2 regions of the Nesterenkonia sp. YGD6 genome follow, and region 2 is predicted to be linked to the other one. Evidence: predicted binding sites of a transcription regulator. Region 2 holds the regulator's gene; the other holds the start of a gene.

Region 1 (15,299 bases), on a different contig from region 2:
GAGACGATGTTGCCCCAGCGGTCGACCACGTCGAGGTGACAGGTGTCCCCCTTGGTCTCCCCGGCCTTGGAAACGGTCGGCTCGCCCGCACCGGCTCCGGCGACGGCGTCGGCCACGTTGACCAGGGCAGGCAGCACCTGGTCGGCGCCGGGGACCTTCCCCGGGCGGAACTCTGCGGAGGCTCGCTCGCTGATCTGCTCGCGACGCTGCGCGGCGTATTCATCCGAGAGCAGGTGCTCCAGGTTCACCGGGACATCGCCGTAGTAGGTGTCTCGGTCCGCGAGGGCCAGCTTCTGCGCCTCCAGGATCAGGTGGGCGCCGATCTCGGTGCCGGGGTCCAGCTGCTCGTCCGGGTAGCCTTCGAGGATCTTCAGCGCCTGCAGCAGCGCTGGGCCCTGGCCCCAGGCGCCGGACTTCGCGATGGTGTGGCCGCGGAACTCGATTGAGACCGGGGTTTCGTATCCGGCGCTGTGGGCGGCGAAGTCTTCGGCGGTGATCACCCCGGCGTAGTCGCCGCCGTCGGAGTGCCGATGCGGGGTCTTCACGAACTCCGCCGCAGCCTCGGCGACGCGTCCGGTCTTCCACTCACTGCGTGCGGCTTCGATCTGCGCCACCCGGCTCGAAGCACCCTGCCCGGCGGCGATGAGGTCGCGCAGCACCTGCGCATACTCGGGGTTGCGGATGCTCTGCCCGGGCTCGGGGACCTTGCCCTCGGGCATCCACAGCGCGGCGGAGGTCGGCCAGTGCTCCTGGAAGAGCTCGGCGACGGCCCGGATCGCCCGCACCGCCCCGGGCAGGATCGGATGCCCGTCCTCGGCGTAGTCGATGGCGAAGGCGAGCACCTCGGCGAGGTCCCAGCTGCCGTGGTCGCGCAGCAGCACCAGCCAGGCGTCGACGGCGGCCGGGACGGCGGCCGCGAGGGCACCGGCACCCGGGACGTTCTCGAGCCCGAGCGCACGGTAGTGCTGGATCAGGGCCCCTGCGGGTGCGGGCCCCTGGCCCATCAGCACCTGCGGCGTCGACGGTGCGCCGGCGGTCGCGAAGATCCCGACCATGTCACCGCCGGGACCGTTGAGGTGCGGCTCCACCACATGCAGGACGAAGGCCCCGGCGACGGCCGCGTCGAAGGCGTTGCCACCGCGTTCCAGCACCGCCTGCGAGGAGGCCGTGGCGAGCCAATGCGTGGAGGCGGTCATTCCGAAGTGACCCTCCAGGGTGGGCCTGGTGGTGAAGGTCTCGGCATGGGTGAACGTCATGGGCACTCCTGAGGCGTCGACGCGACGATCGAGCAGGACACCCACCCGCCGCATTAGTTGCTTTTGCAAACCAGCCTACGGGATGAGCGGGGTCAGAAGAGCGCCGGCTGGGCAGGACCGGCCGCGGTCGGTGCCGACGCTCCCTGCTGGGCCACCGGGGAGTCCGGGTCATTGCGCTCGCGCCACATCAGGTCCACCGGCTTGTCGAAGCCATGACGACGCCGGGCGGCGCGGGCGGAGTCGGCGAGCCAGTGCCGATACTCCTTGGAGGCGTAGGAGCCGCCGCCGTAGATCCGACGATACTTCGCCACCAGCGCCGGGTACTCGCGGGCCAGCCAAGCCATGAACCATTCCCGGGCGCCGGGGCGCAGGTGCAGCGCACCGGTGGTCACATAGCTCGCACCGGCGTCGGCCAGTGCGGCATGGAGGGTGTCGATGCGACCGTCGCCGTCGGTGAGCCAGGGCAGGATCGGCATGGCCAGCACCGAGCATTCAAGCCCGGCGTCGGTGATGGAGCGGATCAGATTCAGCCGTGCCCGGGGATCCGGGGTGCCCGGCTCCACCTTCTGCTGAAGCTCCGGATCCATGACCGCCAGGGACACCGCGACCGAGACCGGCACCTGTTTGGCGGCCTCCTGCAGCAGCGGGAGGTCGCGCTTGAGCAGCGGCCCCTTGGTCAGGATGGAGAAGGGCGTCCCAGAATCCGCGAGCGCCCTGATGATCCCGGGCATCAGCTGGTAGCGACCCTCCGCGCGCTGATAGGGGTCGGTGTTGGTCCCCAGCGCCACGTGCTCGCGCTTCCAGGACGGCCGATTCAGTTCGGCCCGAAGCACCTCGGCGACATTGGTCTTCACGATGATCTGCGTATCAAAGTCCCTGCCCGCGTCCAGGTCCAGGTACTCGTGCGTCTTCCGCGCGAAGCAGTTGTGGCTGACCACACCGTTCGCGATGAAGTCCCCGGTGCTGGTGGTGATGTCGATCAGCGGCTCGCTGCGACCGAGCGCTTCGATGCCGGTGATGCGCAGAGCCTCGGTGGTCCCGACCGCACCTCCCAGCACGCTCGCTTCGAGAGGGGATTCCTCCGCCTCGGAATCCAGCTCAGGAGACATTCCGAGTCCGAATCCCATGAGCCGGTCGTGCTCCGTCAGACATGGGCGCGGTGACCCACCCTCCGGGCGAGCCACGTACTTCCACCCGCGCTCTGCCAGGAAGCGATGGTCGCCGCTGGCCACGATCTGAGTGCCATCGCGAAGCGTGATGCGGAATGCGGGCTTCTCGGTCCCCCATTTCGCTGAGACCTCCGAGCGGACCAACCGGCGATTCCTGCCGTCGAGCTCGGTGCCGACGACGACGTCGCCCACCCTGACCTCACGCAGCAGCTTCTGCCGCCCGTCGGCCATCAGGATCAGCGTCTCGGGGCTCAGGCAATACACGCACTGATGCAGACATCCGCGGGTGGGGTTCACGGTCCAGGAGAAGGGCATGTTCGACTGGCCAGGCACCTTGTTGAGCGCGGTCTTCGCCGCCACCTCGTGGAAGGTCACGCCTTCGAACTCCGGGGTGCGCACCGAGCGCAGGAGTCCCTTGAGCGGGATGAGGGCCGCACCCTCACCCTCCTGCACTGCCTGTCCCTGCCACCTCATACGGTTATTCGAACATACTTTCGAATGCCTGTCGAGATGGACTCGCCCTCGAAGCCCGGCGAGCTGAAACTCCCGGACACCTGACTGGGCCCGGGGCACCAGCCTCAGCTCACCAGCAGCAGGACCCCGCCCAGCCCGGTTCCCACCGCAAGCACCGTGCCGCCGGCACCGAGCAGCAGCGCGGGTCCTCCCTGGCGCAGCAGGCGACGCAGGTCCACCGAGGCGCCGACGCCGACCATCGCGGTGGTCAGCAGCATCGTGGTCACGTCCGCGGAGAAGTCCAGGGTGGACTCGGGCAGATCGGTGACCGAGCGCAGCACCATCATCACCAGGAAGCCCAGCACGAAGAGCGGGATCAGCGGCGGCCGCGATCCAGCGCCCTCCTCGACGCCCTCCCCGGCTCCCTGCGCAGCTCCGACCGCCCGGCGGCGACGCCCGGCAAGGCTGATGCCGGCGATCACTGGCGCCAGGAGCACCACCCGGGCGAGCTTGACCAGGGTCGCGGTGGCCAGCGCCACCGCCCCGACCACTCCGCCGGCGGCGACCACCTGTCCGACCTCATGGATGCTGGCGCCGATCCAGACGCCCATCTGTTCCTCGCCGAGGCCGAGCAGGGTTCCCAGCGCCGGCAGCGCGAGCAGCGCCAGGGTGCCGTAGAGGGTGACCACCGCGACGGCGGCCGCAGCGGCCGCCTGGACCGGGGCACCGTCGTCGTCCTTGCCGTCGCCTCGGTCGATCGCCGCGGCGGCTGCCGCCACGGCTGAGGCCCCGCAGATCGCGGTGCCGGCGGCCAGCAGCGTGGTCATCCCCTTCGGTGCGCCCAGCAGCCGCCCGAGGGCGAGCATCCCGAAGAAGGTCACCCCCACGGTGAGCACGACGACCGCGAGGACCGCCCACCCCAGGCCGAGCAGGTCACCCAGCGCCAGCTGGAGGCCGAGCAGCACGATGCCCACCCGGAGCAGCTTCTTCGCCGCCCAGCCGAGACCACGCTCGGCCCAGAACGGCACCCAGCCCAGGCTGCGCAGCGCGATGCCGGCAAGGACTGCGACCAGCAGCCCGGAGATCACCGGAATCTGCTCGGCGATCAGCCGGTGCGCGGCGATCGCGAAGATGAGAGCCAGCGCCGCGCCGGGGAGGATCTCCGCGGTCTGGCACCAGAGCCGGGTCAGCCGCGAGGTCAGGTTGGAGGTCAGGGCGGTTAGTGGAGGCACCGGATAAGCATAGGACCACTGGCCTAGACTGAGCGGGTGCCGAATCAGCTGAACACCGAGACCCCGACCGCCGCTCCGCATGAGTCGATGAAGCCGGGGGCCGCACAGCAGGATGCAAGGCCGCAGGAGTCAGCGCCGCACCCGCAGGCGGGCCGCGAGGCCTTCAGCTTCGAGGTCGAGGCCCGGATCGAGGGGGCGCTGGGCCGCACCGGCACCATCCGCACTCCCCACGGGGACATCAAGACCCCGGCCTTCATCCCGGTGGCCACCAAGGCCACGATCAAGACCGTGCGCCCCGAGGAGATGCTCGAGATCGGCGCCCAGGCCGCCCTGGCCAATGCGTATCACCTGAATCTGCAGCCGGGCACCGATGTGATCGACGCCGCGGGCGGGCTGGGCCGGTTCATGAACTGGCCGCTGCCCACCTTCACCGACTCCGGCGGATTCCAGGTCATGAGTCTGGGCGCGGGGTTCAAGAAGGTCATCACCATGGACGCCTCGGTGGTCCCCGATGACGCGGCCGTCGCCCCGAAGAAGGTGCGCCTTGCCCTGGTGGACGACGACGGCGTGACCTTCAAGTCCCATATCGACGGCACCACCCACCGGTTCACCCCGGAGATCTCGATGAAGCTGCAGCACGAGATCGGCGCGGACATCATCTTCGCCTTCGACGAGCTGACCACGCTGTTCAACACCCGCGACTACCAGGAGACCTCCCTGGAGCGCACCCGGCTCTGGGCCGAGCGCTGCCTCTCCGCGCACCGCAGCCTCACCGCCGAGCGCAGCCACCGCCCCTACCAGGCACTCTTCGGGGTGCTCCAGGGTGCCCAGTACGAGGATCTGCGGCGCAAGGCCGCGAAGGATCTGGGCTCCATGGAGATCGAGGGGCAGAGCTTCGACGGCTTCGGAATCGGCGGCGCCCTGGACAAGGAGAACCTCGGGGTGATCGTGAGCTGGATGGCCGAGGAGCTCCCGGAGAACAAGCCGCGCCACCTGCTGGGGATCTCCGAGCCCGAAGACTTCTTCACCGCCATCGAGAACGGGGCAGACACCTTCGACTGCGTCTCCCCCTCTCGAGTGGCGCGGACCGGACGGGTCTATCACCCCGATGGTCGCTACAACATCCCGCAGGCTCGCTTCAAGCGCGACTTCTCCCCCATCGATGAGGAGTGCACCTGCTACACCTGTCAGAACTACACCCGGGCCTACCTGCATCACCTCTTCAAGGCCAAGGAGATGCTCTACAACACGCTGTGCACCATCCATAACGAGCACTACACGATCAAGATGGTCGATGACATCCGGGCCAGCATCGAACAGGGCCGGTTCTACGAGTTCCGCGACGCCACCCTGGGCCGCTATCAGGCTGGGTCCACGCCGTAGCCGGATGACCTCAGGTCGGACCGTGGAGGTCCACCTCCTCCGAAGGTCATTTCTCAAGATTCGCAAGAACCTGTCCTTGGTCAACCGATGACTGCTGAGAGAACAGTCGCAACCGTGAAGACGAGTTGCGCATTCTGCGCGAATCCCCGGCGCGATCCGGGGCGTGCGGTCCGGAGAAGAGGCTCTCTTCCAGCGTCTCTGGCCCCTCTCGGTGCTGACCCGCCGGCGGCTGGAGCGGCAGGTGAAACATGTCCGATCGCGCCTCGCGCCACAAGTGCCCTCAGCCGGAGCGGCACCGGTGCTGCCAGTCGGTGCCAGCGTGAGCAGCTGTGCCATCCACCAGATCCACACTCAGCGCAGTGATGCACTCCCCCTGGCGCGGAGCCGGCCGGACTCCACACCCTGGACATGACCGAGCATCTCTGCTCCGAGGAGACCTGCCCGGCGGTGATCGGCAAGATCACCGCGTACTGGGACAAGAGCCGTCTCTCGAACCACCGCATCGAATCGCTGGCGCAGCTGCTGGACGCCAAGCTCCGCGAGGAGATGCCGGACCTGTTCTGAGTCTTCGACGCCCGGTCGGGCCGGTGGGGCCGGTGGGGCCGGTGGGGCCGGTGGGGTGACTCTGGCAGGACGGGCGGGAACTACGACTGATGTGGCGGGCGCTCCAGGTCGCCCTGCTTTCTAGGGTTTGCATCTTTCTGCCGGACGCTCTAGGTTTCAGCAGACAACGAATCATCCAGAGCGACTGAGAGACCTAGCTCAACGACGTCGCAGCAACCCCACCCCTTCAGGGTGAGCAGGTGCTACCGCTGGGAACGATGAAAGGTGAGATGTTCCATGCCCAAAGCGGCTTCAAGCGCACAAGAGAACAGACTGAATCCGAGGTACACCGAGGCACCCCTGCGCACCTCTTCGAAGACTCTGCGGGTCGCTGGCACGTGGTCGGGCCCAGTACGGACCGAACTCACCGTCCGGGACTTCAGCTTCGTCTCTGACCAGCCTGTGGTGCGCGGTGGCAGCGATCAGGGCCCCGCGCCGATGGAGTACCTGATCGGCGGTGTCAGCAGCTGCATCGCCGTCGCGGTCGAACAGCTGGCCCATCGGCGGGCCCTGCCACTCACCGACATCTCCACATACACGCTGGCACGTCAGGACACTCGCGGGTTGGCTGGGCAAGCAGATGTGCAACCCTATTTCTACGTGTACCGGTTGCAGCTGGTCGTAGAGACCAGCGAACAGGACTCCTCTGTCCTGACAGACTTCGCCCAGTGGGCCGAACACATCTGCCCCGCGATCAATCTCTTGCGCGACGCGCACATCGACCTGGAAGTCGCGTGGGCATTCGTGCACAAGAACTCCCATGGCCTCGCCGAAGCTCTGGCGAATCGCGCCTGGGGCTACGAGGTGGACGGGGACGCCAGCCACGGGGACTTGATCTTCGAGGTCCTCAACGCCGATGCCACCCCAGATCTCGTGGAGATGGGCTCGTGACGACGGTCGGACTCTGGACGATCGGCCTGGCACTCGCATACACCGCCTGGCTCATACTCGGAAGCCGCATCGCTGTGGGCCGCTCGGGACGCGGAGGATTCTTCGTCAGCGGTCGCAGTTTCAGCCCTTGGACCGTCGCGTTCTGCATCACGGGACTGTTCTCAGGATCCTCCTACATCGCGATCGTCGAGCTGAGCTACCGAACAGGCGTGTCGGCGGTCTGGTACGGCGTGGCCGAAACGGTGCAGATCTTGCTGATCGCGCTCCTTCTGGTCAAGCCCCTGCGAGAGAAGCTCGTGGTGACGGTCACCGGCATCATCGGGGACCGATTCGGCCGCGGAGCCCAGGCCATCAGTTCTGTGATCACCGGTCTGACGTTTCCGATGTATTCAGTGGCCACCAGCATCGCCTTCGCGTCCGCCCTCTTCGCGGTCACGGAGATCCCACTGTGGCAGTGCATCGCTCTGACAGCGATCATCCTGCTCGCCTTCCTGACCTTCGGCGGCATGCGCTCCGTGGCATTCTCCCAGACCATGAATGTCCTGATGATCTTCGTGATGTTCATCGTGGGCATCTGGGCGTTCCTGGTCTCACCCGGGCCCAGCGGTCTCGAGACCTTGGCTGAGGAGCAGCCACAGATGTTCGATGTCTCGAACGCCGGCATATCGCTGATCGTTGCCTGGTTCGGCACCTTCATCGTCAATGTTCCCCTGGCTCAGGCCGCCTTTCAGATGTCGATGTCGGCGCGGAGCCCGGAAGACGGCCAGAAGGGGCTCTTCCTCGCGGCGATCATCGGCATGCCCCTGATCCTTCTCGGAATCGTCGTCGGCGTCGCCGCCTCGATTGTGGTCCCGGATGCATCGCTGCCCCTGGTGGGCATCGCCGAGTACATCGCCGGTTCCCTTCCTGCTTGGGCTGCGGCCGTATTCTTCGTGGGACTCTGGGCATGCGCCCTGGGCTGGGCGGGACCCTGCCAGTTCTCTGGAGCCACCTCGCTGGGCCGGGACCTCGGGAGCGCGCTTCGTCCCCGAGCGACCCAGGTGGAGCTGGTGCGCTACACGCGGATCGCGCTGGTGGGGCTCACTGTCCTGATGGTGATCTTCAGTCTCCTGCGCGCCGAGGAGTCAGCCTGGTGGAATGTGATGGCATGGACTCTGCGCAACGGCGCCACCTTCGCTCCGGTTCTCGCGGCGTTCTTCTGGCCGCTCGCCACCCGCTCCGCGGCGCTGACCGCACTACTCGCCGGATTCAGCGCGGGACTCGGCTGGTACGCGCTCTCGGGGTTCAGTGCCACGGACTTCTTCCTCGGAACCCATCCGGTCTGGGTCGCCATGATCGCCAATCTCGCAGGCATCGTTCTAGTCACGCTGATCCAGGGCAGCTGGCGACTGACCCTTCATGCAGCGCGGCGCAGAAACGGCGGACTCGTTCTTCTGGTCACGGGTCTCGCCGCGGTCCTGAGCATGAACATCTCAGCATGGCTCAACAGCTACGGTTTGATGGGACTGGCACTCTTCCTCATCACTCTTGGTGTCTTCGCCGCTGCGGTCCTCCTCGCCGAGTCTCCGACGGCGACCCACACGAAGACCCAGCTGTGGGGCTCCCGGACCGAACCAGTGACCGCGCAGAACACCTCGCCACTGTAATTCTCGCGACACCAATGCCTGCTGCCGTTCGACCCGTCAGGGGAAGTCACACCTAGAGCTGGCCCAGCAGCTCCCGCCAGATCACCTTCCAGTGTTCGGCCTCCTCGGGCGAGCGCAGCCTGGTGTGTCCGACGCCGAGCGAGGACTTCCCTGCGGACTTCCCCGAGATGGTCACCGCGACCCGGGAGCCGTCGACCAGCCCGGCGCGCCAGTAGCGCCAGCGGTCGGTGGAGGAGGTGCCGGGCTCTCCCTGGAGCGCGACACCGCCGAAAGAGTCACGCCCGCCGACGAGAGCGACCCATGCCCCCAGCGCGGCGTCCATGTCACCCGGATAGGTCTTGGAGACCGAGGCCTGAAACTCACCGGTACGAGACTCCCCCGGGCGGCGCAGGTCACGGTGTTGTTCGTAGGCGACCGCCACGCTCTGGGCCCACCAGCCACGGTTCTCCACGTCCATCGGCATATGGTCATAGACGATTCCGACGATCTCGCGGTGCGGCAGGGCAGCAGCTCCGGCGTCGTCGAGGGCGGTGACCCACTGCGCCCAGGCCCGTCGGGTGGTCCGTTCGATCGCTGCGGTGCTGTGACTCCTGACCATGGGCTCGAGCCTACGCCGCTGCTGCTCGCTTGCCAGCCCTGGCCGTCGGCGGACCTGCCCCGGCGCGTGACTTGACACGCCCGTGGAGCTCAGCCGGCGCGTGCCCTCAGGCGGCGTCGACGGAGTTGACCGGCATGTGCGGGAAGTACTCCCAGAGTTCGCGGAGTCTGCGGAACTGCAGGTCATCGTCGAGCCCTTCGAGGACGGAGACGACGGCAGGCCGAGCACCTGAGGCGGTGGCTGCCGCCACCAGATCCTTCGGGACGGTCGGTTGGGCGGTGAGCGTGAATGCGGTCTTGACAGCTTCGACGACTTCAACTCGGGTGACAGCGTGCATGGTGTTCCTTCCAAGAGGGTTCTGCATGGGGTGCCCGCAGCCCTCGGCGATCGGTCACATCCGTGCGGAGACCGATGCGTTGATGCTGCCCGGAGGATCCGGGAGCAGGTTCGGATGGTCGCGCTGGACGGTGCGCAACCTCCACGGGTCTCTGAACAACGCCACGGGGGTGCCGTCGTTGCGGTAGAGGACTTCGCAGTCCTGGCGTTCGCGCAGGATCGCTGCGGCATCCTCGTCGATGTCACGAGCGACCGAGTAGTCCAGCGCGTCGAAGGAGACCGAGGCACCGAAGTCAGATTCCATGCGGGCGGAGACGACCTCGAACTGCATCGGGCCCACGGCGCCCAGGACAGGACGCTGCTGGCTGCGGCGCTCGGAGTAGAACACCTGGATGACGCCTTCGCGGTCCAGCTGCTCGATGCCCTTGCGGAACTGCTTGTGCTTGCTGGCGTCCCCGGTCTTGCCGACCCGGAAGTGCTCCGGGGCGAAGGGCTTGAACGGCGGGAACATCACCGACTGGCCCGCGTAGAGGGTGTCGCCCGGGCGAAGCGTGGAGGCGTTGACCAGGCCGACGACGTCGCCGGGCCAGGCGGTGTCCACCGTGGTGCGGTCGCGGCCGAAGACCTGCTGGGAGTACTTGGTGGGGAAGGGCTTCGCGGACTGGGCGTGGGTGGCGACCATGCCGCGTTCGAAGACTCCGGAGCAGATGCGCATGAATGCGATCCGGTCGCGGTGGGCCTTGTCCATACCGGTCTGGACCTTGAAGACGTAGCCGCTGAAGTCGGAGGTGAGCGAATAGGGGGTGCCGTCGGCGTCCGGGCGGGCCTGCGGGGGCGGACCCTGCTCCATGATGAAGTGCAGCAGCTCTTCGACGCCGATGTTCTGCACCGCCGAGGCGAAGAACAGCGGGGTCGCCTCCTGGGCCAGGAATGCGTCGCGGTCGTAGAACTCGTCGTCGACCTCCAGCAGCGAGGACTCCTCCACCGCGGTCTGGAACTCGACCGGGTACTCGGCCTGAGCGACCTCGGCGGAGAGTCTTTCAGCGAGGACCTTCTTCGCGCCGCCGGGGGCGCGGGTGTAACGGTTCATGGTCATCTCGTCGGGGTGCAGCAGTCCGAGCATGTGCCCGGAGTCTCCGACGGGCCAGTTGCGCGGCATCGAGCGCATCCCGGTGCGGGTGAGGATCTCATCGACCAGCTCCAAGGCATCCTGGCCCGGGCGGTCCCATTTGTTGATCACGGTGATGACCGGCAGCCCGCGGGCCTTGCAGACCTCGAAGAGCTTCATGGTCTGGGCTTCCATGCCCTTGGCCGCGTCGATGAGCATGATCACCGCGTCCACGGCCGCCAGCACGCGGAAGGTGTCTTCGGAGAAGTCAGCGTGCCCGGGGGTGTCCACCAGGTTCACGATCGCATCACCCACGGTGAACTGGAGCACGGCTGAGCTCACCGAGATCCCGCGGGCCTTCTCCATCTCCATCCAGTCCGAGACGGTGCCGCGGCGTCCGGCCTTGCCGTGGACCGCGCCAGCCTCGGTGATCGCGTTCGAGTGAAGCAGCAGCGCCTCACTCAACGTGGACTTGCCCGCATCGGGATGCGAGATCACCGCGATGGTGCGGCGAGACAAGGCCTCGTCCAGAATCTGCTTCGTGTCTGCTTCCATCACGCCTCTGACTCTACGCTTCCGCGGGGAGAGAGTTTAATCCATCCCGGGCCGTGAGGCCACCGTCACAGCGCTGATCCGGTGCAGACCCTCTTGAACGACCCGGCGAACGGGCCCCCCAGCTATCTGTCTCACGTTTATGCCGTCCGAGACCTCCCTCCTCGGGACGAGGACGGCCGGGCTCTCACGTGCGGCGGATCGACTCGTCCGCGAGATCGAGCACCTGGTCCAGCACATCGATCCCGAAGATCAGCTCCTCTTCCGTGGTGTTCAGCGGCGGGCAGATGTGCAGCCGGTTCATGTTCATGAAGGGCAGCACTCCGCGGCGTCTGGCCTCGGCGACCAGCTGATTCATCACCGCGGGGGTCTGACCATAGGGGGCCAGCGGTTCGCGGGTCTCCTTGTCCTTGACCAGTTCGATGGCCCAGAACATCCCGACCCCGCGCACATCTCCGACGCTGGGGTGCCTGTCCTTCAGCGCGGCCAGCCGGGGTCCGATCACGTCTTCTCCCAGCTTCAGCGCGTTCTCCACCATGCCCTCCTCGCGCATCGCGCTGATCGCGGCCACCGCGGCGGCGGCGGCGAGCGGGTGCCCGGAGTAGGTCAGTCCTCCCGGATAAGGCCGCTCGGCGAAGCTCGCGTAGATCGCATCGTCCATGGCGACGCCGCCCATCGGCACGTAGCCGGAGTTGACCCCCTTGGCGAAGGTCACGATGTCGGGCTCGATCCCGTAGTGCTGGTGGGCGAACCACTTGCCCGCACGGCCGAAGCCTGACATGACCTCATCGATGATCAAGACGATTCCGTGCTCGTCACACAGCTCCCGCACTCCCTGCAGGTAGCCCGCCGGAGGCAGGTAGATCCCGGCGGTCCCCGGGATCGCTTCCAGAATGATCGCCGCGACCTGTCCCGGCCCTTCCAGCAGCACCAGGTCGCGCAGGTGATTCAACGCGCGTTCGGCCTCCTGCGCCTCATCGGCGGCGTTGAAGTAGGAGCGGTAGGTGTAGGCGGGCAGGAAATGCTCGACGCCGGCGTCGTCGTCGGAGGCTATCCTTCGCGGGTCACCGGTCAGGTTCACGGCCAGGTGGGTGCCGCCGTGGTACGAGCGGTAGGCAGAGAACACCTTGCGCCGACCGGTGTGCAGCCGCGCCATCCGCACCGCATGCTCATTGGCGTCGGCCCCGCCGTTGGTGAAGAAGACGTGGTTGATGTCTTGAGGGAGAAGCTCGGTGATCAGCCGGGCTGCTTCGGATCGGGCCTCGTTGGCGTGCTGGGGGGCCACCGTGCACAGCTTCTCCGCCTGGGCCTTGATCGCCTCGATGATCTTGGGGTGCTTGTGTCCGGCGTTGGTGAAGACCAGCTGGGACGTCAGGTCCAGGAGCTTGTTGCCCTCACCGTCCCAGATCCAGGAGCCTTCGGCGTCGAGCACGGTCATCGGGGTCAGCGGCTCCTGCGCGCTCCAGGAGTGGAAGACGTGACTGCGGTCCAGCTCGTAGGCCCGGCGGCCCGCGTCGATCTCGGCGGCGCTCGGCCCGGCATCGAACCCGGTGGTCCCGGTGCTCTCAGTCTTTTCGGTGGTATGGGCTGTCATCATGCTCTCCTGCTCTGAAGTCCTGGTCGGTCATTCTGCGGGACGCCCAGCTGCCGACCGCTCTCGGCTGGATCACCCCCGGGGGTGGTGACCACCTTGCCATGGGTGTAGACCTGGATCCTCCCGATGTCGTGGGCGTGGCTGCCGCCGAACAGCGGATTGCCCAGCCGTCGAATGGTCAATGGGGCATCGGCACGGGGTGGACCGGGGTCGAACTCGGGCCGATCCGGGGTGCGGGGGCAGGAGATCGAGGCGAGTGGGCAGAGTCGGGCTGGGGTGCATCGGTGGGGTGCCTGTTAGCCTGTGCCCATGCCCGCTCGTCGGACGGCTCTCGCATGCGTTGCGCTGCTATATGCCCTGACAGCGTGTGGCAGCGGGGGCCCGGAGGACAGCCCCCAGGCCGAGGATGCGACTCCAGACTCACTCGAGGAGACGGACAGCTTCCCCACCATCAAGTTCAACCAGCCGTTGACGGGGGACGTGACGGCGGCGCAGCTCGAGGACTGGACGGCTCGTGGCCTGCTGCCTGTGGCGCCGGCCCATGGAGGCGCCTTCGAGACGATGACCAATGCCCTCCGGGCCGCCGAACCAGCCCCCGACGTCGTGATCTTCGGTGACTCCATGACCCAGCAGGGGGTGGACCCCGCCGAGCTGGGCCGACTGCTGACCGCGGAGACCGGTGAGGAGGTTTCGGTGTTCAACGGCGCCAGCAGCCGGGCGCGCTGGGGCATCAACCTCCTGTTCGCACGCTACGTGGTCAGCCTCGAGGATCCACCGGCAGTCGCGCTGATGGGCATCTCAACCCGCGCCGCGGAGCGCGACGGCTATTACACGGAGGAAGGGTCGAGGTCGGCGTTCTCTTCGATGGTGGAGGGGTGTGACCGGCCGCTCGGCGACACCTGGGGGGAGAAGGACACCGCGCGGTGTGAGCGCGACGTCGCAGACCCGCTGTATCGGTTCCGCCTCGGCGGGGAACAGGTGGCGCGGGCCCAGGAGGGTCAGCCGGCGCAGACCAGCCTGCGGATCGACGCGGACAGCAGGCTGCGGTCCGACGGTTTCATGATCCATCCCGGCGTCAGCGCGGCCAAGGCTGAACAGATCAGCGACACCCGGATGAAGCAGGGTTTTCCTGGTTTTCCGACGGTGCACGATGAGGCCGTGACCGACTTCGGGAATGCCACGGATCTGTTGCGCAGTCATGGCGTGACTGTGCTCGCCTTCGAGATTCCGTACACGCCCGTCCACCAGAAGAACCTCGAAGAGGCAGGACGAGACTATGACGCGCGCAGGCAGGACGCCGCTCAGGCTCTGACGGCCCCTCATGACGTCGCGTTGTTCTCGGTGGCCGAGTTCGGCGCCTGGTGGGGAGATGGCGACAGCCGGGATGCCATCCACCTCGCACCCCAGGGCGCGAGCAAGTTCGCGCGTCAGCTCACCGAGATCCCAGGCTTCATGGATGAGGTTCAAAAAGGGCTCGTCGAGTGAGATTCCCAGACCCCTTCAGGTTGACGTGACCATATGAACTGGACCATAGTGTCACTGTCACCTTAAGGAGGCCTCGCCATGGCCGCGCCGTCGAACCTGCAGACCGAGCTCGCCGTGAGCACGGTGGTCTTCGCGCTGCGTCCGCACCCGGAGACCGGGGAGCTCACGCTCTGGCTGCCGCTGGTGCGCCGCATCCGCGAACCTTTCCTGGGCCAGTGGGCACTCCCCGGAGGCCCCCTGGAACCCGACCAGGACCTGGTCAGCTCCGCCCGCGCCACCCTGCTGGAAACCACCGGTCTGGCTCCGCGGCACATGGAACAGCTCTACGCCTTCGGAGATGTGGACCGCTCCCCGGCCAGCACCCGGGTGGTGTCCATCGTCTACTGGGCGCTGGTGCGCCAGGACGAGGACACCGACGCTGTGGAGGGCGAGAACCTGGAATGGTTCCCCGCCGATGACATCGCCGAGGAGGCCGGCGTGCTGGCCTTCGATCACGGCGTGATCCTCGCCTACGCCCTGGACCGGCTGCGCGCGAAGGTCACCTACTCCCCCATCGCCCACGCCTTCCTCCCCGAGAGGTTCCCGCTGGCCGAGCTGCGCCGGGTCTATGAGGCGATCCTCAACCGGGCGCTGGATCCGTCGAACTTCCGCCGCCAGATCCTTGCCCAAGGCACCGTCGAGGTCACCGGCGAGCGCATGACCGGCACGGCGCACCGCCCGCCGCGGCTCTACCGCTCCAACCCCCACCGCACCCGTTACACCCTCACCATCCAGGAGACACCATGACCGCCTCGGTCCATGACCTGATCACCCTGACCCCGAAGGACAGCTGTAACACGAAGCTGGCCGCCGGGCCTTGGGACTTCGACACCGTCCCGGGCTACGGGCCCGGCTCCTCGCAGGCCGATCGACTCCCTGACCCGGTCTCCCGCCCCGGTCAGCTGCCCGAGCGCTACCAGCTGATGCCCGAGGCCGAGCTGTACGAGCGGATCG
Region 2 (15,299 bases):
CGACATCATCGTGGGCTTCCCCGGGGAGACCGAGGCGGACTTCGAGGACACCATGCGGGTGGTCGAAGCCTCACGCTTCGCCTCGGCCTACACCTTCCAATACTCACCACGTCCAGGCACCCCCGCCGCCACCATGGAGGATCAGATCCCCAAGGCGATCGTGCAGGAGCGGTTCGAACGCCTGTGCGCCCTGCAGGACCGGATCGGCGCCGAAGAGAACGCGAAACTTGTGGGCACCTCCCAGGAGCTTCTCGTCACCGCCGACTCCGGTGCGAAAGCCACCGAGACCGGACGGCTCAGCGGGCGCGCGCGGGACAACCGGCTCGTGCACTTCGCCGTGCCGGCAGGAGCCTCCGCGCCGCGTCCCGGTGACTTCGTGACCGTGACCATCACCGAGGCCGCCGGATTCCACCTGCTGGCCGATCCGACGGGCCCCGCGGACTACGAGCTTCGTCGGTCCTCCGCCGGCGAAGCCTGGGACCGCTGGCAGGCTGACTCCTGCGGCGTGGGCACCACTCAGGTGACCGGATCCACTCCTGCGGCCGTCTCTCTCGGCATGCCGACTCTGCGCCCCGTCTCCTGATGACCGCTGATCATCTGACACAGCAGGCGTCCTCCGCAAGATCGGATGCTGCCCGGCAGACGGCTCCGCTGATCGTGCTGGTCGGCCCCACGGCCTCCGGCAAGTCAGCGCTGGGCATCGACCTCGCCGAGCGCCTTGACGGGGAGATCATCAACGCCGACTCGATGCAGCTCTACCGAGGCATGGACATCGGCACCGCCAAGGTCACCCAGGACGAGGCCGGCGCCGTGCCGCACCACCTCCTCGACGTCCTCGACGTGACCGAGGAGGCCTCGGTCGCGGACTTCCAGGACCAGGCACGCCGGATCATCGGGGAGATCAGAGCCCGCGGCAAGACCCCCATCATGGTCGGCGGCTCAGGGCTCTACGTGCGCGCCGTCATCGACGTGATCGAATTCCCGCCCACCGACGCAGAGCTGCGCAGCCGCCTGACCCTGCGACTCGACGACGAGGGTGCAGCCCCGCTGCGCCAGGAGCTGCGCGAGCTGGACCCCGAGTCTGCCGCCGTCATCAAAGACGACCGACGCCTGATCCGTGCCCTGGAGGTCGTGCTGCTCACCGGCCGGACCTTCTCCTCCTACATGCCGCAGCGGCGCCATGAACCAGGCCTGGAACCGGTGGTGCAGATCGGACTCGACGTGGACCGGCCCCTGCTCCACGAACGCATCGCACGCCGCGTCCAGCGCATGGCCGACCAAGACCTGCTCGAGGAGGTGCGCCAGCTCGACGACGCCGGACTGCGTCGAGGACGCACCGCCTCCCGGGCCATCGGCTACCAGCAGTTCCTCGAAGTCCTCGATGGCGAACTGACCCCGGGGGAGGCGATCGAGTCCACCACGGTGGCCACGCGCAGGTTCGCCCGGAGACAGGAGACCTGGTTCCGCGCTGATTCCCGCGTGACCTGGCTCCCGGCGCCGTCCCAAGACCTCACCGAGCAGGCACAGGAAGCGATCCACCGCGCGCTGCGTTGAACATCTCGACAGCGGCGCGCCCCCAAGCAGCAGCTCAGAAGATCAGGACCCGAAGCATCAATGAAGGAGAACCGCGTGGCTCACCACCTCACCGGCCTGGACGCCCTCACCGGCACCTCGATCACCAAGGCCCACGCCACCGGCAATGACTTCGTCATGATCGCCGACCCCACCGGGGAGCAGACTCTGGAAGCGCACCAGGTGGCAGCGCTCTGCGACCGTCACCTGGGCATCGGCGGCGACGGGGTCATCCGTGCAGTCCCCGCACACCTGGTCATCGGCGACGCCATGGTGTCACGGGTGCTGGCCGAGACGCCTGAGCTCAGCAGCACCGACGAAGCGCCCCTGTGGTTCATGGACTACCGGAACTCCGACGGTTCGGTGTCCGAGATGTGCGGCAACGGCGTGCGCGCCTTCGCCCACTTCCTGATCGCCGAAGACCTGGTGCAGCTGGCCGAGGGCCAGGAGCTTCCCGTCCTGACCCGGGCCGGGCTGCGCACCGTGCGCAAGGTCCCCGAGGGCTACGCCATCGGCATGGGCGTATGGTCCTTCCTGGACCCCGAGCAGGCCGCGTCCAACGCCTCGGACGCGCTGGTGATCGCCGCCGGACTCGATGAGCCCCGCCCAGCCCTGAGCATCTCGATGGGCAATCCGCATACCGTCGTCGCTCTCTCTGACGAGACCACGCTGCAGGACTTGAACCTTCACGAGGCACCCAAGGTGGACCCGGTCCCGCCCGCAGGGACCAACGTGGAGTTCGTGGTCCCGGCCGAGCCGCTGGTGACTCAGGGCGAAGACGGCCAGCCGGTGGGTCGGGTACGGATGCGCGTGCATGAACGCGGGGTCGGCGAGACCATGTCCTGCGGGACCGGCGCCTGCGCCGCCGCAGCCGCGGTCCGGGTCTGGGCCGCAGATGACAGCGTGAACCTCTGGAAGGTCGACGTCCCCGGCGGACAGGTCACTGTACGGTTCACCGCCCGCGCCGACGGGGCCGAGGACGTGGAGCTGGCGGGACCCGCGGAGCTGGTGCTCACCGGGACACTCGCCTGAGCCGCTGAGCCGCTGAGCCGTCGACGCCGCCTGCTCAGCCGCGGCTGATCCGAAGCAGTCGGAAGCCCTTCGCGGTCTCCGCGCGCCCGCTGTGGAACTCGCTTGCTGAGCCGGAGAGCATCGTGGTGATCCAGGCGAGCAGCGAGTCCGCGCCGAGGTTCTTCTGCACCACCAGCCAGGCCTCGCCGCCGGGGCCCAGCCGCGGCAGCCAATGCTCAAGCAGTCCGTGCAGCACCTCTTTGCCCACACGGATCGGGGGATTGGACCAGATCGTGTCGAATTCGATCTCAGCCGGCACCTCTTCAGGTGCCACGACCCGCACATTGGTCAGTCCCAGTGCAGCCGCGTTCTCCGCACACAGGATGCGGGAGCGTTCGTTGACATCCACCGCCCAGACCGTGGCCGCCGGTGAGCGCATCGCCAGGGTGAGCGCCAACGGGCCCCAGCCGCAGCCGATGTCGAGCAGGTGGCCCTGGCTCGCCGGATCGGGCGCGTGCTTGAGCAGCACCGCAGTGCCCTTGTCCACTCCGTCGGGGGAGAAGATGCCCCCGGCGGTGGAGACCGAGACCTCTCTGCGGTCCAGGGTGACGCTGACGGTTCGGCGGGTGAAGGGCCCCTCGGGGGACGCGGAGAAATAATGCTGGGAGTTCACACGGTGAATCGTAGTAGACTCCTCCCTATGTGGATTCACCTGACGTACTCCCGCCCGCGCGGTTGAGTCACCCCTTCACCACCTGGCCGGCCCGCTGAGCCGGCAGTGTCGTTCGCCCGGCACCAGCGCGGTCCTCGCGGACTGCGCCACCTCGGTTCCCGATGCGGATCCGGAAGCTGGCCGAACCAAAGTATCCACACCCCCGAACAAGCCCCGCTCGATCTCCACAGCGGACCCGCGCACTTAACCATGTCCAGGGTCGAACGTAGGATGGAGATCCACGGCGGGCAGGGCCAGGCCGAAAACTGGTCCTAAGGAGATCATGACCAAGCAGAATCACACGCCCGAACCTTCAGGCGAGACCCCCGAGGACTCCACGGCGCCAGCCGCAGAGCAGTCCTCCGTCGATGCGACCATCGAGCGGATCCTGGCCGCTGATCGAGCCCGCGAAGACGCACCGAAGCGGACCACCCGGTTTGAGGCGGATTCGAGCTTCAAACGCCGCGGCATCCTCGGTGAACAAGCACGTGAGCTCGCCGGTGATACCTCACACTCCGAGTCCGACGGCGAACAGTTCGAACTCATGGAACGCCGCTCCCTGCGCCGGGTCGACGGGCTCTCCACCGAGCTGGAAGACGTCTCCGAGGTGGAGTACCGCCAGCTGCGCCTGGAGCGCGTGGTCCTCGCCGGGCTCTGGGGCGAGGGCACCGTCGCAGAGGCGGAATACTCGCTGCGTGAGCTCTCCGCGCTCGCCGAGACCGCAGGCTCCACCGTGCTCGACGGCTTCCTGCAGCGCCGGGCCAAGCCGGACCCCGGCACCTTCTTCGGCTCCGGCAAGGCCGAAGAGATCCGCGTCGCAGTGGCCGAGCTCGGCGCCGACACCGTCGTGGTCGACTCCGAGCTCGCACCCTCCCAGCGCCGCGGCCTGGAGGACATCGTGAAGGTCAAGGTCATCGACCGGACCGGCCTGATCCTCGACATCTTCGCGCAGCACGCGAAGTCCCGGGAGGGCAAGGCCCAGGTGGAGCTGGCCCAGATGGAATACATGCTCCCGCGCCTGCGCGGCTGGGGCGAGTCGCTGTCCCGCCAGGCCGGCGGCCAGGTCGGTGGTGCGAGTGCCGGCATCGGGTCACGCGGTCCAGGTGAGACCAAGATCGAGCTGGACCGTCGGCGGATCAACGCGCGCATGGCCAAGCTCCGCAAGGACATCGCCGCGATGAAACCGGCTCGAGACGCGAAGCGGGCCAACCGCAAACGCAACGCCGTGCCCTCCGTCGCGATCGCCGGATACACCAACGCGGGCAAGTCCTCGTTGCTGAACCGGCTCACCGACGCCGGGGTCCTGGTGGAGAACGCCCTGTTCGCCACCCTGGACCCCACCACCCGCAAGGCGGTCACCCCGGACGGGATCGGCTACACGCTCTCGGACACGGTCGGCTTCGTCCGACAGCTGCCCACCCAGCTGATCGAGGCGTTCCGCTCCACGCTGGAGGAGGTGGCCGACGCCGACCTCATCCTGCACGTTGTCGACGCCTCCCATCCCGAGCCCGAGGGCCAGATCAGCGCGGTCCGCACGGTGCTGGCCGAGGTCGACGCCGACGAGGTGGACGAGGTCATCGTGCTGAACAAGGCCGACGTCGCAGACTGGGACGTGGTGGAACGGATCCGCCGTCGTGAGCCGCACACCATCGTGGTCTCGGCGCACACCGGGGAGGGGATCGAGGAGCTGCGCGAACTGATCAGCCGCTCCATCCCGCGTCCCAGCGTCCCGCTGCAGCTCATGGTGCCCTATGACCAGGGAGACATCGTCTCCAGGCTCCACGCGGAGGACGCCGAGATCCTCTCCACCGAGTACCTGGAGGAGGGCACGCTGCTGAAGGTGCTGGTCCGCCGGGAACTCGTCGGGGACCTCGCCGAGTTCCAGGTCCAGGCAGAGCCGACGCCTTGAGCGTGAGCACCAGCCGGTCCACGGGATACCAGGAGACCACGGACCTGCTCGAGCGCGCCGTCACCGCCATGGGCGGAGTCAAGCGCGAGGGGCAGGTGACCATGGCCGAACATGTGGCCATGGCGCTGCGCAAGCGCCGTCACCTCCTGGTCCAGGCCGGGACCGGCACGGGCAAGTCACTGGCCTATCTGGTGCCGGCGGTGGTCCACGCACTGGACGCGGAGAAGCCGGTGCTGATCTCCACCGCCACGCTGGCGCTTCAGGCCCAGATCATGGGCCGTGATCTTCCGCGCCTGCTGGAGAACATCGCCGAGCACGTGGACCGACCGGTCGACGTGGCCCTGGTCAAAGGCCGGGCGAACTACGCCTGCAAGCACAAGATGGACGGCGGCTTCCCCGAGGACGACGACGAACAGGCCCTCTTCGCCTTCGCCGACGAACCCACCGGCGGGGTCACCGCCTTCGAACCCGGCTCTCAGCTGGGCAAGGAGATCGTGGCGCTGCGCGAGTGGGCCGAGGTCACCGAGACCGGGGACCGGGATGACCTGCCCAACGGGGTGACCGACCGGGCCTGGCGGCAGATCTCGGTGAACGCCGTGGACTGCATCGGCCCGCGCAAATGCCCGATGGCGGCAGAGTGCTTCTCCGAGCGAGCCCGGGAGAAGGCCAAGGACGCCGACCTGGTGATCACGAATCACGCCATGCTGGCCATCGATGCCTTCGAGGGGCTCGACGTGCTGCCGGACCATGACGCCGTCATCGTCGATGAGGCCCATGAACTGGCCGACCGGGTGACCTCCGCGGTGACCGCGCAGCTCTCCGCACAGATGATCAAGGCCGCGGCCTCCTCCGCTCGGCGGCACACCGCCATCAACGTCGAAGCGCTGCAGAGCTCCGCGGTCGCCGTGGAGGCGGCCTTCCACCGGATCGACTCAGGCCTGCTAGCGCGCGGCCTGAACCCGCAGCAGCGCGAGGCGGTCGAGCTGGCCCGCAACGCCGCACGGACCGCACTTTCGGACTCGAAGCCGACCGGTGACGCCGAGGCCGATCCCGGGCGCAGCACCGCCAGGTCCCGGATGCAGGCCGTGCTCGACACCGCCAACCGGATCCTGGACTCCCCGGACACCCCCGACGTGGTCTGGCTCAACAGGCCCGGAGCGTTCGTGCCGGGTCGGGGCTACCAGGAGGCAGATCTGGATGAGTCCCCACTCATCTACGTCGCACCCACCTCGGTGGCCGGGCGGCTGCGTGAAGGCCTCTTCGGTGATCGCACCGTGGTGCTGACCTCCGCGACGCTGACCATCGGCGACAGCTTCGACCCCGTGGCCGGGTCACTGGGCCTGGCGGGGGAGAAGGCCCCGGCCTGGGACGCCGTGGATGTGGGTAGCCCCTTCGACTACCCCAAACAGGGGGTGCTCTATGTGGCCAAGCACCTGCCGCCGCCGTCGATGAAGACCGCCCAGGCCCAGCGTGATGAGCTGGCCGGTCTCATCGAGGCCTCCAAGGGTGCGACCCTCGCGCTGTTCTCCTCTCGCCGCGCCGCCGAGGAGGCGGCCGAGGATCTGCGGCAGCGCCTTGATATCCCTATCCTCTGCCAGGGCGACTCGACGATGTCCGCGCTGGTGCGCGCCTTCGCTGAGGATGAGGAGACCTGCCTTTTCGGCACCATGAGCCTCTGGCAGGGCGTGGATGTGCCCGGCCGGTCCTGCCGGCTGGTGGCCATCGACCGGATCCCGTTCCCACGACCGGATGATCCACTGGTCAGTGCGCGCAGCCAGGAGGTCACCAAGCATGGCGGCAACGGGTTCATGCAGGTCGCTGCCACCCACGCCGCCACCCGGCTGGCCCAGGGTGCTGGACGGCTGATCCGCACCTCGGAGGACAAGGGGGTGCTGGCCATATTGGACTCACGCCTGGCCAATGCGCGTTACGGCGGCTTCCTGAAGCAATCGATGCCAGATTTCTGGCCCACCGTCAACGGGGATCTGGCCCGCGGGGCGCTGGCCCGGCTGGCCGAGTCAGACGGCTAGCTCGACCTGTGAGGTGAGTCGGGTGCTGGGAGCTGGGCTCAGTGCGCTTCCCGGGTGAGGCTGCAGAAGAGAATCAATCCCACATGATGGGTGACCACGGGAGGCTCACAGACGATGTCGGATCCAAGACGCACCACAGGCTCAGGCCCCATGACCTGCTTCTGGGTGCTGGCGGCAGCGCTCACCCTGGCCGGCTGCGCCGAAGGCGTTGGGGATGACGACGCCGCGCCCGCTGTGCCGACCGATGCGCACAGCGATACTGACACCGCGCGGCCCGACATCGACGACGATGAAGCCGACCAGGCGGAGACTGACGAACCTCAGCCGGAGCAGTTCACCATCGCCGGCACGGGGGACATGCTTCTCCATGGCCCCATCATTGACGAGGCAGCTGCGCTCGCCGACGGCGCAGACTACTCGTTTGCGCCGCTGATGGGCGGGGTTGAAGATCTCATCAGTGGTGCTGATCTTGCCCTGTGCGGGCTGGAGGTGCCGATCGCCCCAGAGGGTGTGGAGCCGGCCGGTTATCCGGTGTTCGCGGCCCCGCCGGAACTCGCCGGGGATCTCGCCTCGGTGGGTTTCCACGGCTGCTCCACAGCAAACAACCATTCCTTCGACCAGGGAACGGCCGGGCAGGAGCGCACGCTCGACGTCTTCGACGACGCTGGCCTGGGACATGCGGGAACCGCGCGAACTGAAGCCGAAGCCGCCCAGCCCCAGCTCTACACGCTGGAACGCGGCGGACAAGAGGTGACGGTGGCGCATGTGGCCACCACCATGCTCCACAACCAGGCATATCCACCGCCGGAGGATGAACTGTGGCGCGTCGCCGATGTCACTCCCGAGGAGCTCACAGACCAGGCGGCCCAGGCGCGCGAGGACGGCGCCGACGTCGTCGTCGCCTCTGTGCACTGGGGTGAGGAGTATGTCCACCAGCCCGCTGAAGAGCAGCGGGACTATGGCGAGCAGCTGGCAGCCGGTGGTGAGATCGACGTGGTGTTCGGCAGCCATTCGCACACGCCCCAGCCGCTGGAACACCTCGAGGGCGGCCCGTCAGGTGAGGGCATGTGGGTGGTGTGGTCCATGGGCAATTTCCTCTCCAACCAGGACGAGGCCTGTTGCATCCCAGAAACTGCCAGCGGAACAGTGGTCTACGCAACGGTCGAGGTCAGCGACGAGGACGCCGAGGTCATCTCCATGGACTGGCTGCCCGTCACCGTGGATCGCGGCCCGACCGATGATGAGCCTCACCGAGGGATCTGGCCGCTGCGCGACCTCGCCGAGGGGAACATTCCGCCTGGGGTCGAACTCAGCGCGGAAACCGTTGAAGACCGGTGGTCGCGGGTCCTCGACGTCATGACGGAGCAGGAGCTCCGCGAGGATCCACCGTCACCCACGGGGGAGGAACCCACGGTGGTGCCGCGCCGGGACTAGGACGCCGGGTCTCGGAGGGCCGGGAAGAGCTGGGGGCACCGCGGCGTGTGTGGGGGACCTGCAGCTGCCTCAGAGGCTGCGCAGCACCGTGACGACCTTGCCCATGATGGTGGACTCGTCGCCGAGGATCGGCTCATACTGCCGGTTCTGCGGGAGCAGCCAGACGTGGCCGTCGCGGCGCTTGAGCGTCTTCACGGTCGCCTCGTCGTCGAGCAGGGCGGCGACGATGTCGCCGTTCTCTGCGGTGTTCTGCCGACGCACCACGACCCAGTCGCCTTCGAAGATGCCGGCCTCGATCATGGAGTCACCGCGGACCTGAAGCATGAACAGCTCGCCCTCGCCGGTGAGCTGCCGCGGCAGCGGCATGATGTCTTCGACCTGCTGATCGGCCAGGATCGGTCCACCGGCCGCGATCTGACCCACCATGGGAATCTCAGAGATCCGGCTGTCGGACTGGGTGCGGTAGCCCTGCAGCTCCACCACTGCGTCACGTGCCGCAGATTCGGCCTCCTGGGCCTGTTCGCTGAGCACGGGGGCGCCGGCAGAGTCACGCAGCACCTCCATGGCGCGCGGTCGCCCGGGCACCCGTCTGAGGTAGCCCAGCTCCTGGAGCCGCGCCAGCTGGTGAGTCACCGAGGAGAGTGAGGCCAGCCCGCAGGCGTCGCCGATCTCACGCATGGAGGGAGGGTAGCTGCGCTCGGCCAGCGACTCCTGGATGACATCGACGATCTGCCGCTGCCGATCCGTCAGTCGCGGCGCTGCCGATGAGTCCCTGGTGTTCCGCGCCATTGCTGCCTCCGTAGTTGTGCTGAGCGTTCTGCGTCCCGATGAAGCAGTGCCGGACCCGAGCGGACCGAGCTCCGAGCGGACCGAGATTCGACCCTGTACCGAAGCGGGGCTGACCCCGCCGGGACCCGTGTCAGCATCCATGTCAGACCCTGCTGGTGGACTGTTCACCGTGAGATTCGCTTCGAAGATCACTTCGAACTTGGCGCTCAGGTTACTCGAAATCGTAGAGAGATTCCATTGATTCTGCGGCGAGTCTGGTCAAGATTCGAAACTATGTGCTAGAAATAGTACACACGTTCGAATGAGAGGTTCTTCCCCATGAGTACAGCACCGCTTGCACTTGCACCTGTTGACTCCGCACCGGCTCCGGCAGTGCACCTCACTCGCCGCGGTCGCTTCCTCCTGTTGGGCCTGCCCGCGTTGGCAGTCCTGGCGGTCGCACTGTTGGGTGCGCTCATGCTGGCCACCTCGCTGCTGAACCAGGCGCAGGCCTCCTCGGGCGACGTCCCAGGCGTGGACGCACAGGTGGTCACGGTCGGCGCGGGGGACACGCTGTGGAGCGTCGCGGCCTCCGTGGACTCCGAGGAGCACGCCCAGGTCCTCATCGGGCAGATCGCTGAGCTCAACGGTCTCAACGGCTCCGAGCTCACCCCGGGCCAGGAACTGTTCGTCCCAAGAGACTGAGCAGACCGCGGGAAGCTGAAGTCGGTGCGCATCACCCGGCTAGAATGTCCCGGTGACTTCATCCCGTGCCAGGAACCTGTCCCGACTGCCGCTGCGCGAGGAGCTCCAGGGTCAAGAACCCTACGGAGCCCCGCAGCTGAGCGTGAAGGCGATGCTCAATGTCAACGAGACCACCTATGACGTTCCGGCCGATGTGGTCGATGCCATCGGCAAAGAGGTCCGCGCCGCGGCCGCCCAGCTCAATCGCTACCCGGACCGCGAGTTCTCGGTCCTGCGACAGAAGCTCGCCGAATACCTGAACCGAGACCTCGCCTCCGAGGGAGAGCCGGCCGAGCTGACGGCCGAGCACATCTGGGCCGCCAACGGCTCCAACGAGATCATGCAGCACATCCTGCAGGCCTTCGCCGGCCCGGGCCGCTCGGTGCTCTCCTTCCCGCCGACCTACTCGATGTACCCGCTCTACGCCCGCGGCACCTACAGCGAGTACATCGCCGGGACCCGCGCGGCTGACTTCACCCAGACCCCTGACGACGTCGCCGCGCAGATCCGTGAGCACCGTCCCCACGTGGTGATCCTGTGTTCGCCGAACAACCCCACCGGCACCGCACTCTCGCTGGAGACCGTGGAGGCCGCCTATGCCGCCGCCGAGGAATCTCAGACCATGGTCGTGGTGGACGAGGCCTACGGCGAGTTCCGCCAGTCCGGAACCGGCTCGGCGCTGGCGCTGCTGCCCGGGCGGGAACGGCTGATCGTCTCGCGCACCATGAGCAAGGCCTTCGCGCTGGCGGGTGGCCGACTGGGCTACCTGGCCGCGGCCCCCGAGGTCACCGACGCCATGCGACTGGTGCGGCTGCCGTACCACCTCTCCGCGGTGACGCAGGCGACCGCCGTCGCCGCCCTGGACCACTCGAGAACCCTGATGGCCAATGTGGAACGGATCAAGGAACAGCGCGACAGGATCGTCACCGCGCTGGAGCAGATGGGTCTGCACCCGGCGCCGTCGGACGCCAACTTCGTCTTCTTCGGCGGCCTCACCGACGAGAAGGCCGCCTGGCAGCACCTGCTCGAGGACGGGATCCTGATCCGAGACGTCGGCATCCCCGGGCATCTGCGCGTGACCGCCGGCACCGAGGAGGAGACCGGCGACTTCCTGGCCTCGCTGCAGCGATTCATCACCAGCACCACCGCGTAGACTGAAGCGTTGGCGTACCCCACCACCAAGCAGGAGTTATGGGAGCAGAATTGATCTCCGGGCGCATCGCCCAGATGGAACGTGTCACCAGCGAGTCCAGCGTCAAGGTCCGGATGGACCTCGACGGGACCGGCACCTCGAACATCAGCACCGGTGTGCCGTTCTATGACCACATGCTCACCGCACTGTCCCGGCACTCCCTCATCGACCTCGACGTCGAAGCCTCCGGCGACACCCACATCGACGTGCACCACACGGTCGAGGACACCGCCATCGTGCTCGGCGAGGTCTTGCGCGTCGCCCTGGGAGACAAGCGGGGCATCCGACGATTCGGCAATGCCACCATCCCGCTGGATGAGGCGCTCGCCCAGGCCGTGGTCGATGTCTCCGGCAGGCCCTACCTGGTCCACTCCGGGGAGCCCGAGGGTCAGCAGTACCACCTCATCGGTGGGCACTTCACCGGTTCCATGACCCGCCATGTCTTCGAGGCGATCACGTACCACTCCGGGATCTGCCTGCACATGACCCTGCTCGGCGGACGCGACCCGCACCACATCGCCGAGGCCCAGTTCAAGGCCTTCGCCCGCGCGCTGCGCGAAGCAGTGGAGTCCGACCCGCGCACCGACGAGATCCCCTCCACCAAGGGTGCCCTGTGACCGGCAAGCCCGACGTCGTCGTCCTGGACTACGGCTCCGGCAACACCCACTCCGCGGTCCGTGCGCTTGAGCGCGCCGGCGCGGACGTGATTCTGACCAAAGACACCGACGCGGTGCTCAACGCCTCCGGGCTGGTGGTGCCCGGTGTGGGCGCCTTCGCGGCGGTGATGGCTGCGCTGCGTGAGATCGACGGACCCCGCTGGATCGGCCGCCGGATCGCCGGGTCCCGCCCGGTGCTCGGCATCTGCGTCGGGCATCAGGTGATGTTCGACCGCGGAGTCGAACACGGCATTCCCGCCGAAGGCCTGGGGGAGTGGCCCGGTGAGGTCACAGCCCTGCCCGAAGATGCCGTGGTCCCGCATATGGGCTGGAACACCGTGCGTCCGCCCGAGGACAGCGTGCTCTTCGACGGGCTCAGGGATGAGCGGTTCTACTTCGTGCACTCCTACGCCGTGCAGTCCTGGGACTTCGATCAGTCCATCGAGACCATGAACCCACCGAAGGTCACCTGGAGCCACCACGGCGCCGACTTCATCGCCGCGGTGGAGAACGGTCCGCTCTCGGCCACCCAGTTCCACCCGGAGAAGTCCGGTGACGCGGGGATGCAGCTGCTGCGCAACTGGATCCTGAGCCTCTGACCGCTGTCCTTCGGCGTGACCTGAGGGTCCGCCGCCCGAGAACCTGACCCACCCAGCCAGACATTCCGACCAGCCGTACATCCAGCCGAAAGTAGATCCATGACTGAGCCCTCCGCGCCCACTGCCACCGTTCCCGCCCTGGAGCTGCTGCCCGCCGTCGACGTGGCCGACGGCCAGGCCGTGCGACTGGTCCAGGGAGAGGCCGGATCTGAGACCGGCTACGGGGATCCGCTGGAAGCTGCCCTGAACTGGCAGCAGCAGGGCGCCGAGTGGATCCACCTGGTGGACCTCGACGCCGCCTTCGGCCGCGGCGACAACCGCGACATCATGGCCCGCGTGGTCAAGGAGCTCGGTGTGAAGATCGAACTCTCCGGCGGCATCCGCGACGACGAATCCCTGGACCGGGCCCTGGAGCTCGGCGCCACCCGCGTCAACCTCGGCACCGCCGCACTGGAAGACCCGGAGTGGACCGCCCGCGCCATCGAACGCCACGGCGACGCCATCGCCGTGGGCCTGGATGTGCGCGGAGAGACCCTCGCCGCCCGCGGCTGGACCCGCGAGGGCGGCAACATCTGGGAGGTGCTGCAGCGCCTCGAAGACGCCGGCTGCCCCCGCTACGTGGTCACCGATGTCACCAAGGACGGCACCCTGCGCGGCCCCAACACCGAGCTGCTCGCCCAGGTCTGCGCCAAGACGAAGAAGCCTGTGGTCGCCTCCGGCGGCATCTCCTCCCTGGAGGACGTCGCGGCCCTGGCCAAGATGGTCTCCCTCGGGGTCGAGGGCGCCATCATGGGCAAGGCCCTCTACGCCGGGAAGTTCGAGTTCCCCGAGGCGCTGAAGGTGGCCGCAGCCTCCGCATGAACCAGGACTCCGCCCCCAGCAGGGACCTGCCCGGTCATATCGCTGCCCTGCTGCAGCGTGCACCCCGGGACGCCGAGGGCCGCCCCGCGGACTCCGCCGGGATCCCCTGGGCGGACCGCGACCTCTCCGGCGACGGCAACCCGCTGCACACCTTCGACGGCGACGACGGCCTCGCCGCCGCCGCGGTCCGGTCCGCCCGGGAGCAGCTGCTCGCCGGCGAGCTCGATGAGGCGGGATTCGTCAACGCCCTGGCCGGGCAGCGGCTCTTCGTCCCGGTGCTCGCCGAGCTGGCCGAGGAGGCCGCGCCCGCCCCGGGCAGCTCGACCGAACCGGGCCCTGGCGGCGCGCCGGTGGGAGACAAGCAGGCCGACATCACCTTGATCAGTGTCACCAGCCGCGATGGACGCCAGACGATGCCGGTGTTCACCTCCGTGCAGGCACTCACCGCCTGGCACGACAAGGCCCGGCCGGTGGCGGCCGAGACCGAACGGATCATGCTCGCGGCCCTGGCCGAGGGCGCCGAGCTCGCGGTGCTGGACCCCGGAGCGGAGCTGACCTTCGTGCTGCGCCGCCCCGCGGTGGAGGCGCTGGCGCAGGCCACCCGATGGGTGCCCTCGTATCAGGACCCCGAGCTGGCCGAGTCGCTGGCGGGGATCCTGGATCTGTGCCCCGGAGTCGCCCAGCTGCAGCTGCAGCCCGGCGACGGCGTGGCGACCCGCACCGAGGCAGGAGATGCGGTGGTGGGCGGCGGCAGCGGACCGGAGCTGAGCATCGGCGTCGTGCTGGCGCCCGGAGCCGATGAGGTGGATGCCCGGCTGGCGCTGGCCAGCGTGCAGGCGGCCCTGTCGGAGTTTGAGATGCTGCGCCATCGGGCGGACTCGGTGCAGCTGAAACTGGTCCGCTGAGCGGAGGTCGTCGCTCAGACTCTGGGCTCAGGCCCGGTCTGCCGCAGCGACGGTGTCCTTGATCTGCTCGCAGATCTGCCGCAGCGTGTCGGCCTCGGCGTCATCCAGCGCGGGGTGGAAGAGCTGCTTGATATGCGTGGCGTGCAGCCGGGAGGCCTGCTCGAAGACGCGATGCCCCTCTTCGGTGAGCTGGGCGGTCATGCCGCGCCGGTCCTCGGCGTCGGCGAAGCGATCGATCAGACCGCGCTTCTGCAGCGACTTGACCTGGTAGGAGAGTCGGGAGGGGGAGAAGACCATGCCCTCGGCGAGTTCTCCCATGCGCAGCTGGTTGTCCTCGGCCTCGGCCAGGAGCAGCATCAGGTTGTAATCGGTGAGCCGCAGCCCGGTGCTGGAGTGCAGCCGCTTCTCCATGCGATCGCTGATGATCGCGGAGGTCTCGAAGAAGGACCGCCAAGCCCGAGCCTTGGGAGAGAAGCCGGTGAGGTCGTGACGGCCGCGTTGATCATCGACCGTGCCTGCCTCGACGGCGTCCCGGGAGGCGTCGCCGACGGGCTCCTGCGCGGTCTGGTTCACGTTGTCACTGGTGGTGTCGCTGTGGCTGGCCGTCACGACCTCACCTCTTCCCTGCCCTAGTCGGCTGATTCTCAAGTCAGCCCATTCTATGTCAGCTGTCCACGTTGACGACCTCGCCGGTGGCCACATCCACATAGACCTCGGTGCCGTTGTCCAGGTCGATCTCCCAGACCACCGCGCCGTTGTCGTCGTCGAGATCGGCCTCGGCGGCAACGCCGTCGCCCTCCTGAGCGGCGGTGCGCAGCGCCTCAGCGAAGTCGATCTCCACCGACTCCGACTTGCGCTGGTCATCGGAGTCCACGTCGTCCTCCTCCGCATCGATGATCTCGAGGC

The links. The regulator LexA, encoded in region 2, represses DNA repair genes until DNA is damaged. The targets are predictions, from matches to a motif close to TCGAACANNTGTTCGA.
Region 1: a site for LexA is predicted at 2,908-2,923, ahead of LTI14_RS05010 (Rv2578c family radical SAM protein). Genes of this name have one in related genera too.

What each region holds. Positions count from the first base shown of each region.
Region 1 covers NZ_JAJOYY010000002.1:353,114-368,412, forward strand. Annotated here, with positions in the region: gene LTI14_RS05005 (gamma-glutamyltransferase family protein) at 1-1,256, opposite strand, end outside; gene LTI14_RS05010 (Rv2578c family radical SAM protein) at 1,349-2,899, opposite strand; gene LTI14_RS05015 (YeiH family protein) at 3,004-4,110, opposite strand; gene tgt (tRNA guanosine(34) transglycosylase Tgt) at 4,198-5,493, shown strand; gene LTI14_RS05025 (hypothetical protein) at 5,902-6,057, shown strand; SAM riboswitch class I at 6,226-6,321, shown strand; gene LTI14_RS05030 (OsmC family protein) at 6,334-6,987, shown strand; gene LTI14_RS05035 (sodium:solute symporter family protein) at 6,984-8,633, shown strand; gene LTI14_RS05040 (hypothetical protein) at 8,686-9,231, opposite strand; gene LTI14_RS05045 (hypothetical protein) at 9,338-9,568, opposite strand; gene LTI14_RS05050 (peptide chain release factor 3) at 9,623-11,230, opposite strand; gene LTI14_RS05055 (aspartate aminotransferase family protein) at 11,415-12,821, opposite strand; gene LTI14_RS05060 (hypothetical protein) at 12,821-13,003, opposite strand; gene LTI14_RS05065 (hypothetical protein) at 13,131-14,306, shown strand; gene LTI14_RS05070 (NUDIX hydrolase) at 14,385-15,092, shown strand; gene nadA (quinolinate synthase NadA) at 15,089-15,299, shown strand, end outside.
Region 2 covers NZ_JAJOYY010000001.1:181,087-196,385, reverse strand. Annotated here, with positions in the region: gene miaB (tRNA (N6-isopentenyl adenosine(37)-C2)-methylthiotransferase MiaB) at 1-583, shown strand, start outside; gene miaA (tRNA (adenosine(37)-N6)-dimethylallyltransferase MiaA) at 583-1,554, shown strand; gene dapF (diaminopimelate epimerase) at 1,615-2,604, shown strand; gene LTI14_RS00880 (class I SAM-dependent methyltransferase) at 2,639-3,256, opposite strand; gene hflX (GTPase HflX) at 3,579-5,204, shown strand; gene LTI14_RS00870 (ATP-dependent DNA helicase) at 5,207-7,234, shown strand; gene LTI14_RS00865 (CapA family protein) at 7,385-8,668, shown strand; gene lexA (transcriptional repressor LexA) at 8,738-9,457, opposite strand; gene LTI14_RS00855 (LysM peptidoglycan-binding domain-containing protein) at 9,776-10,141, shown strand; gene LTI14_RS00850 (histidinol-phosphate transaminase) at 10,194-11,333, shown strand; gene hisB (imidazoleglycerol-phosphate dehydratase HisB) at 11,372-11,989, shown strand; gene hisH (imidazole glycerol phosphate synthase subunit HisH) at 11,986-12,627, shown strand; gene priA (bifunctional 1-(5-phosphoribosyl)-5-((5-phosphoribosylamino)methylideneamino)imidazole-4-carboxamide isomerase/phosphoribosylanthranilate isomerase PriA) at 12,727-13,488, shown strand; gene LTI14_RS00830 (SseB family protein) at 13,485-14,393, shown strand; gene LTI14_RS00825 (MarR family winged helix-turn-helix transcriptional regulator) at 14,421-15,002, opposite strand; gene LTI14_RS00820 (PepSY domain-containing protein) at 15,058-15,299, opposite strand, start outside.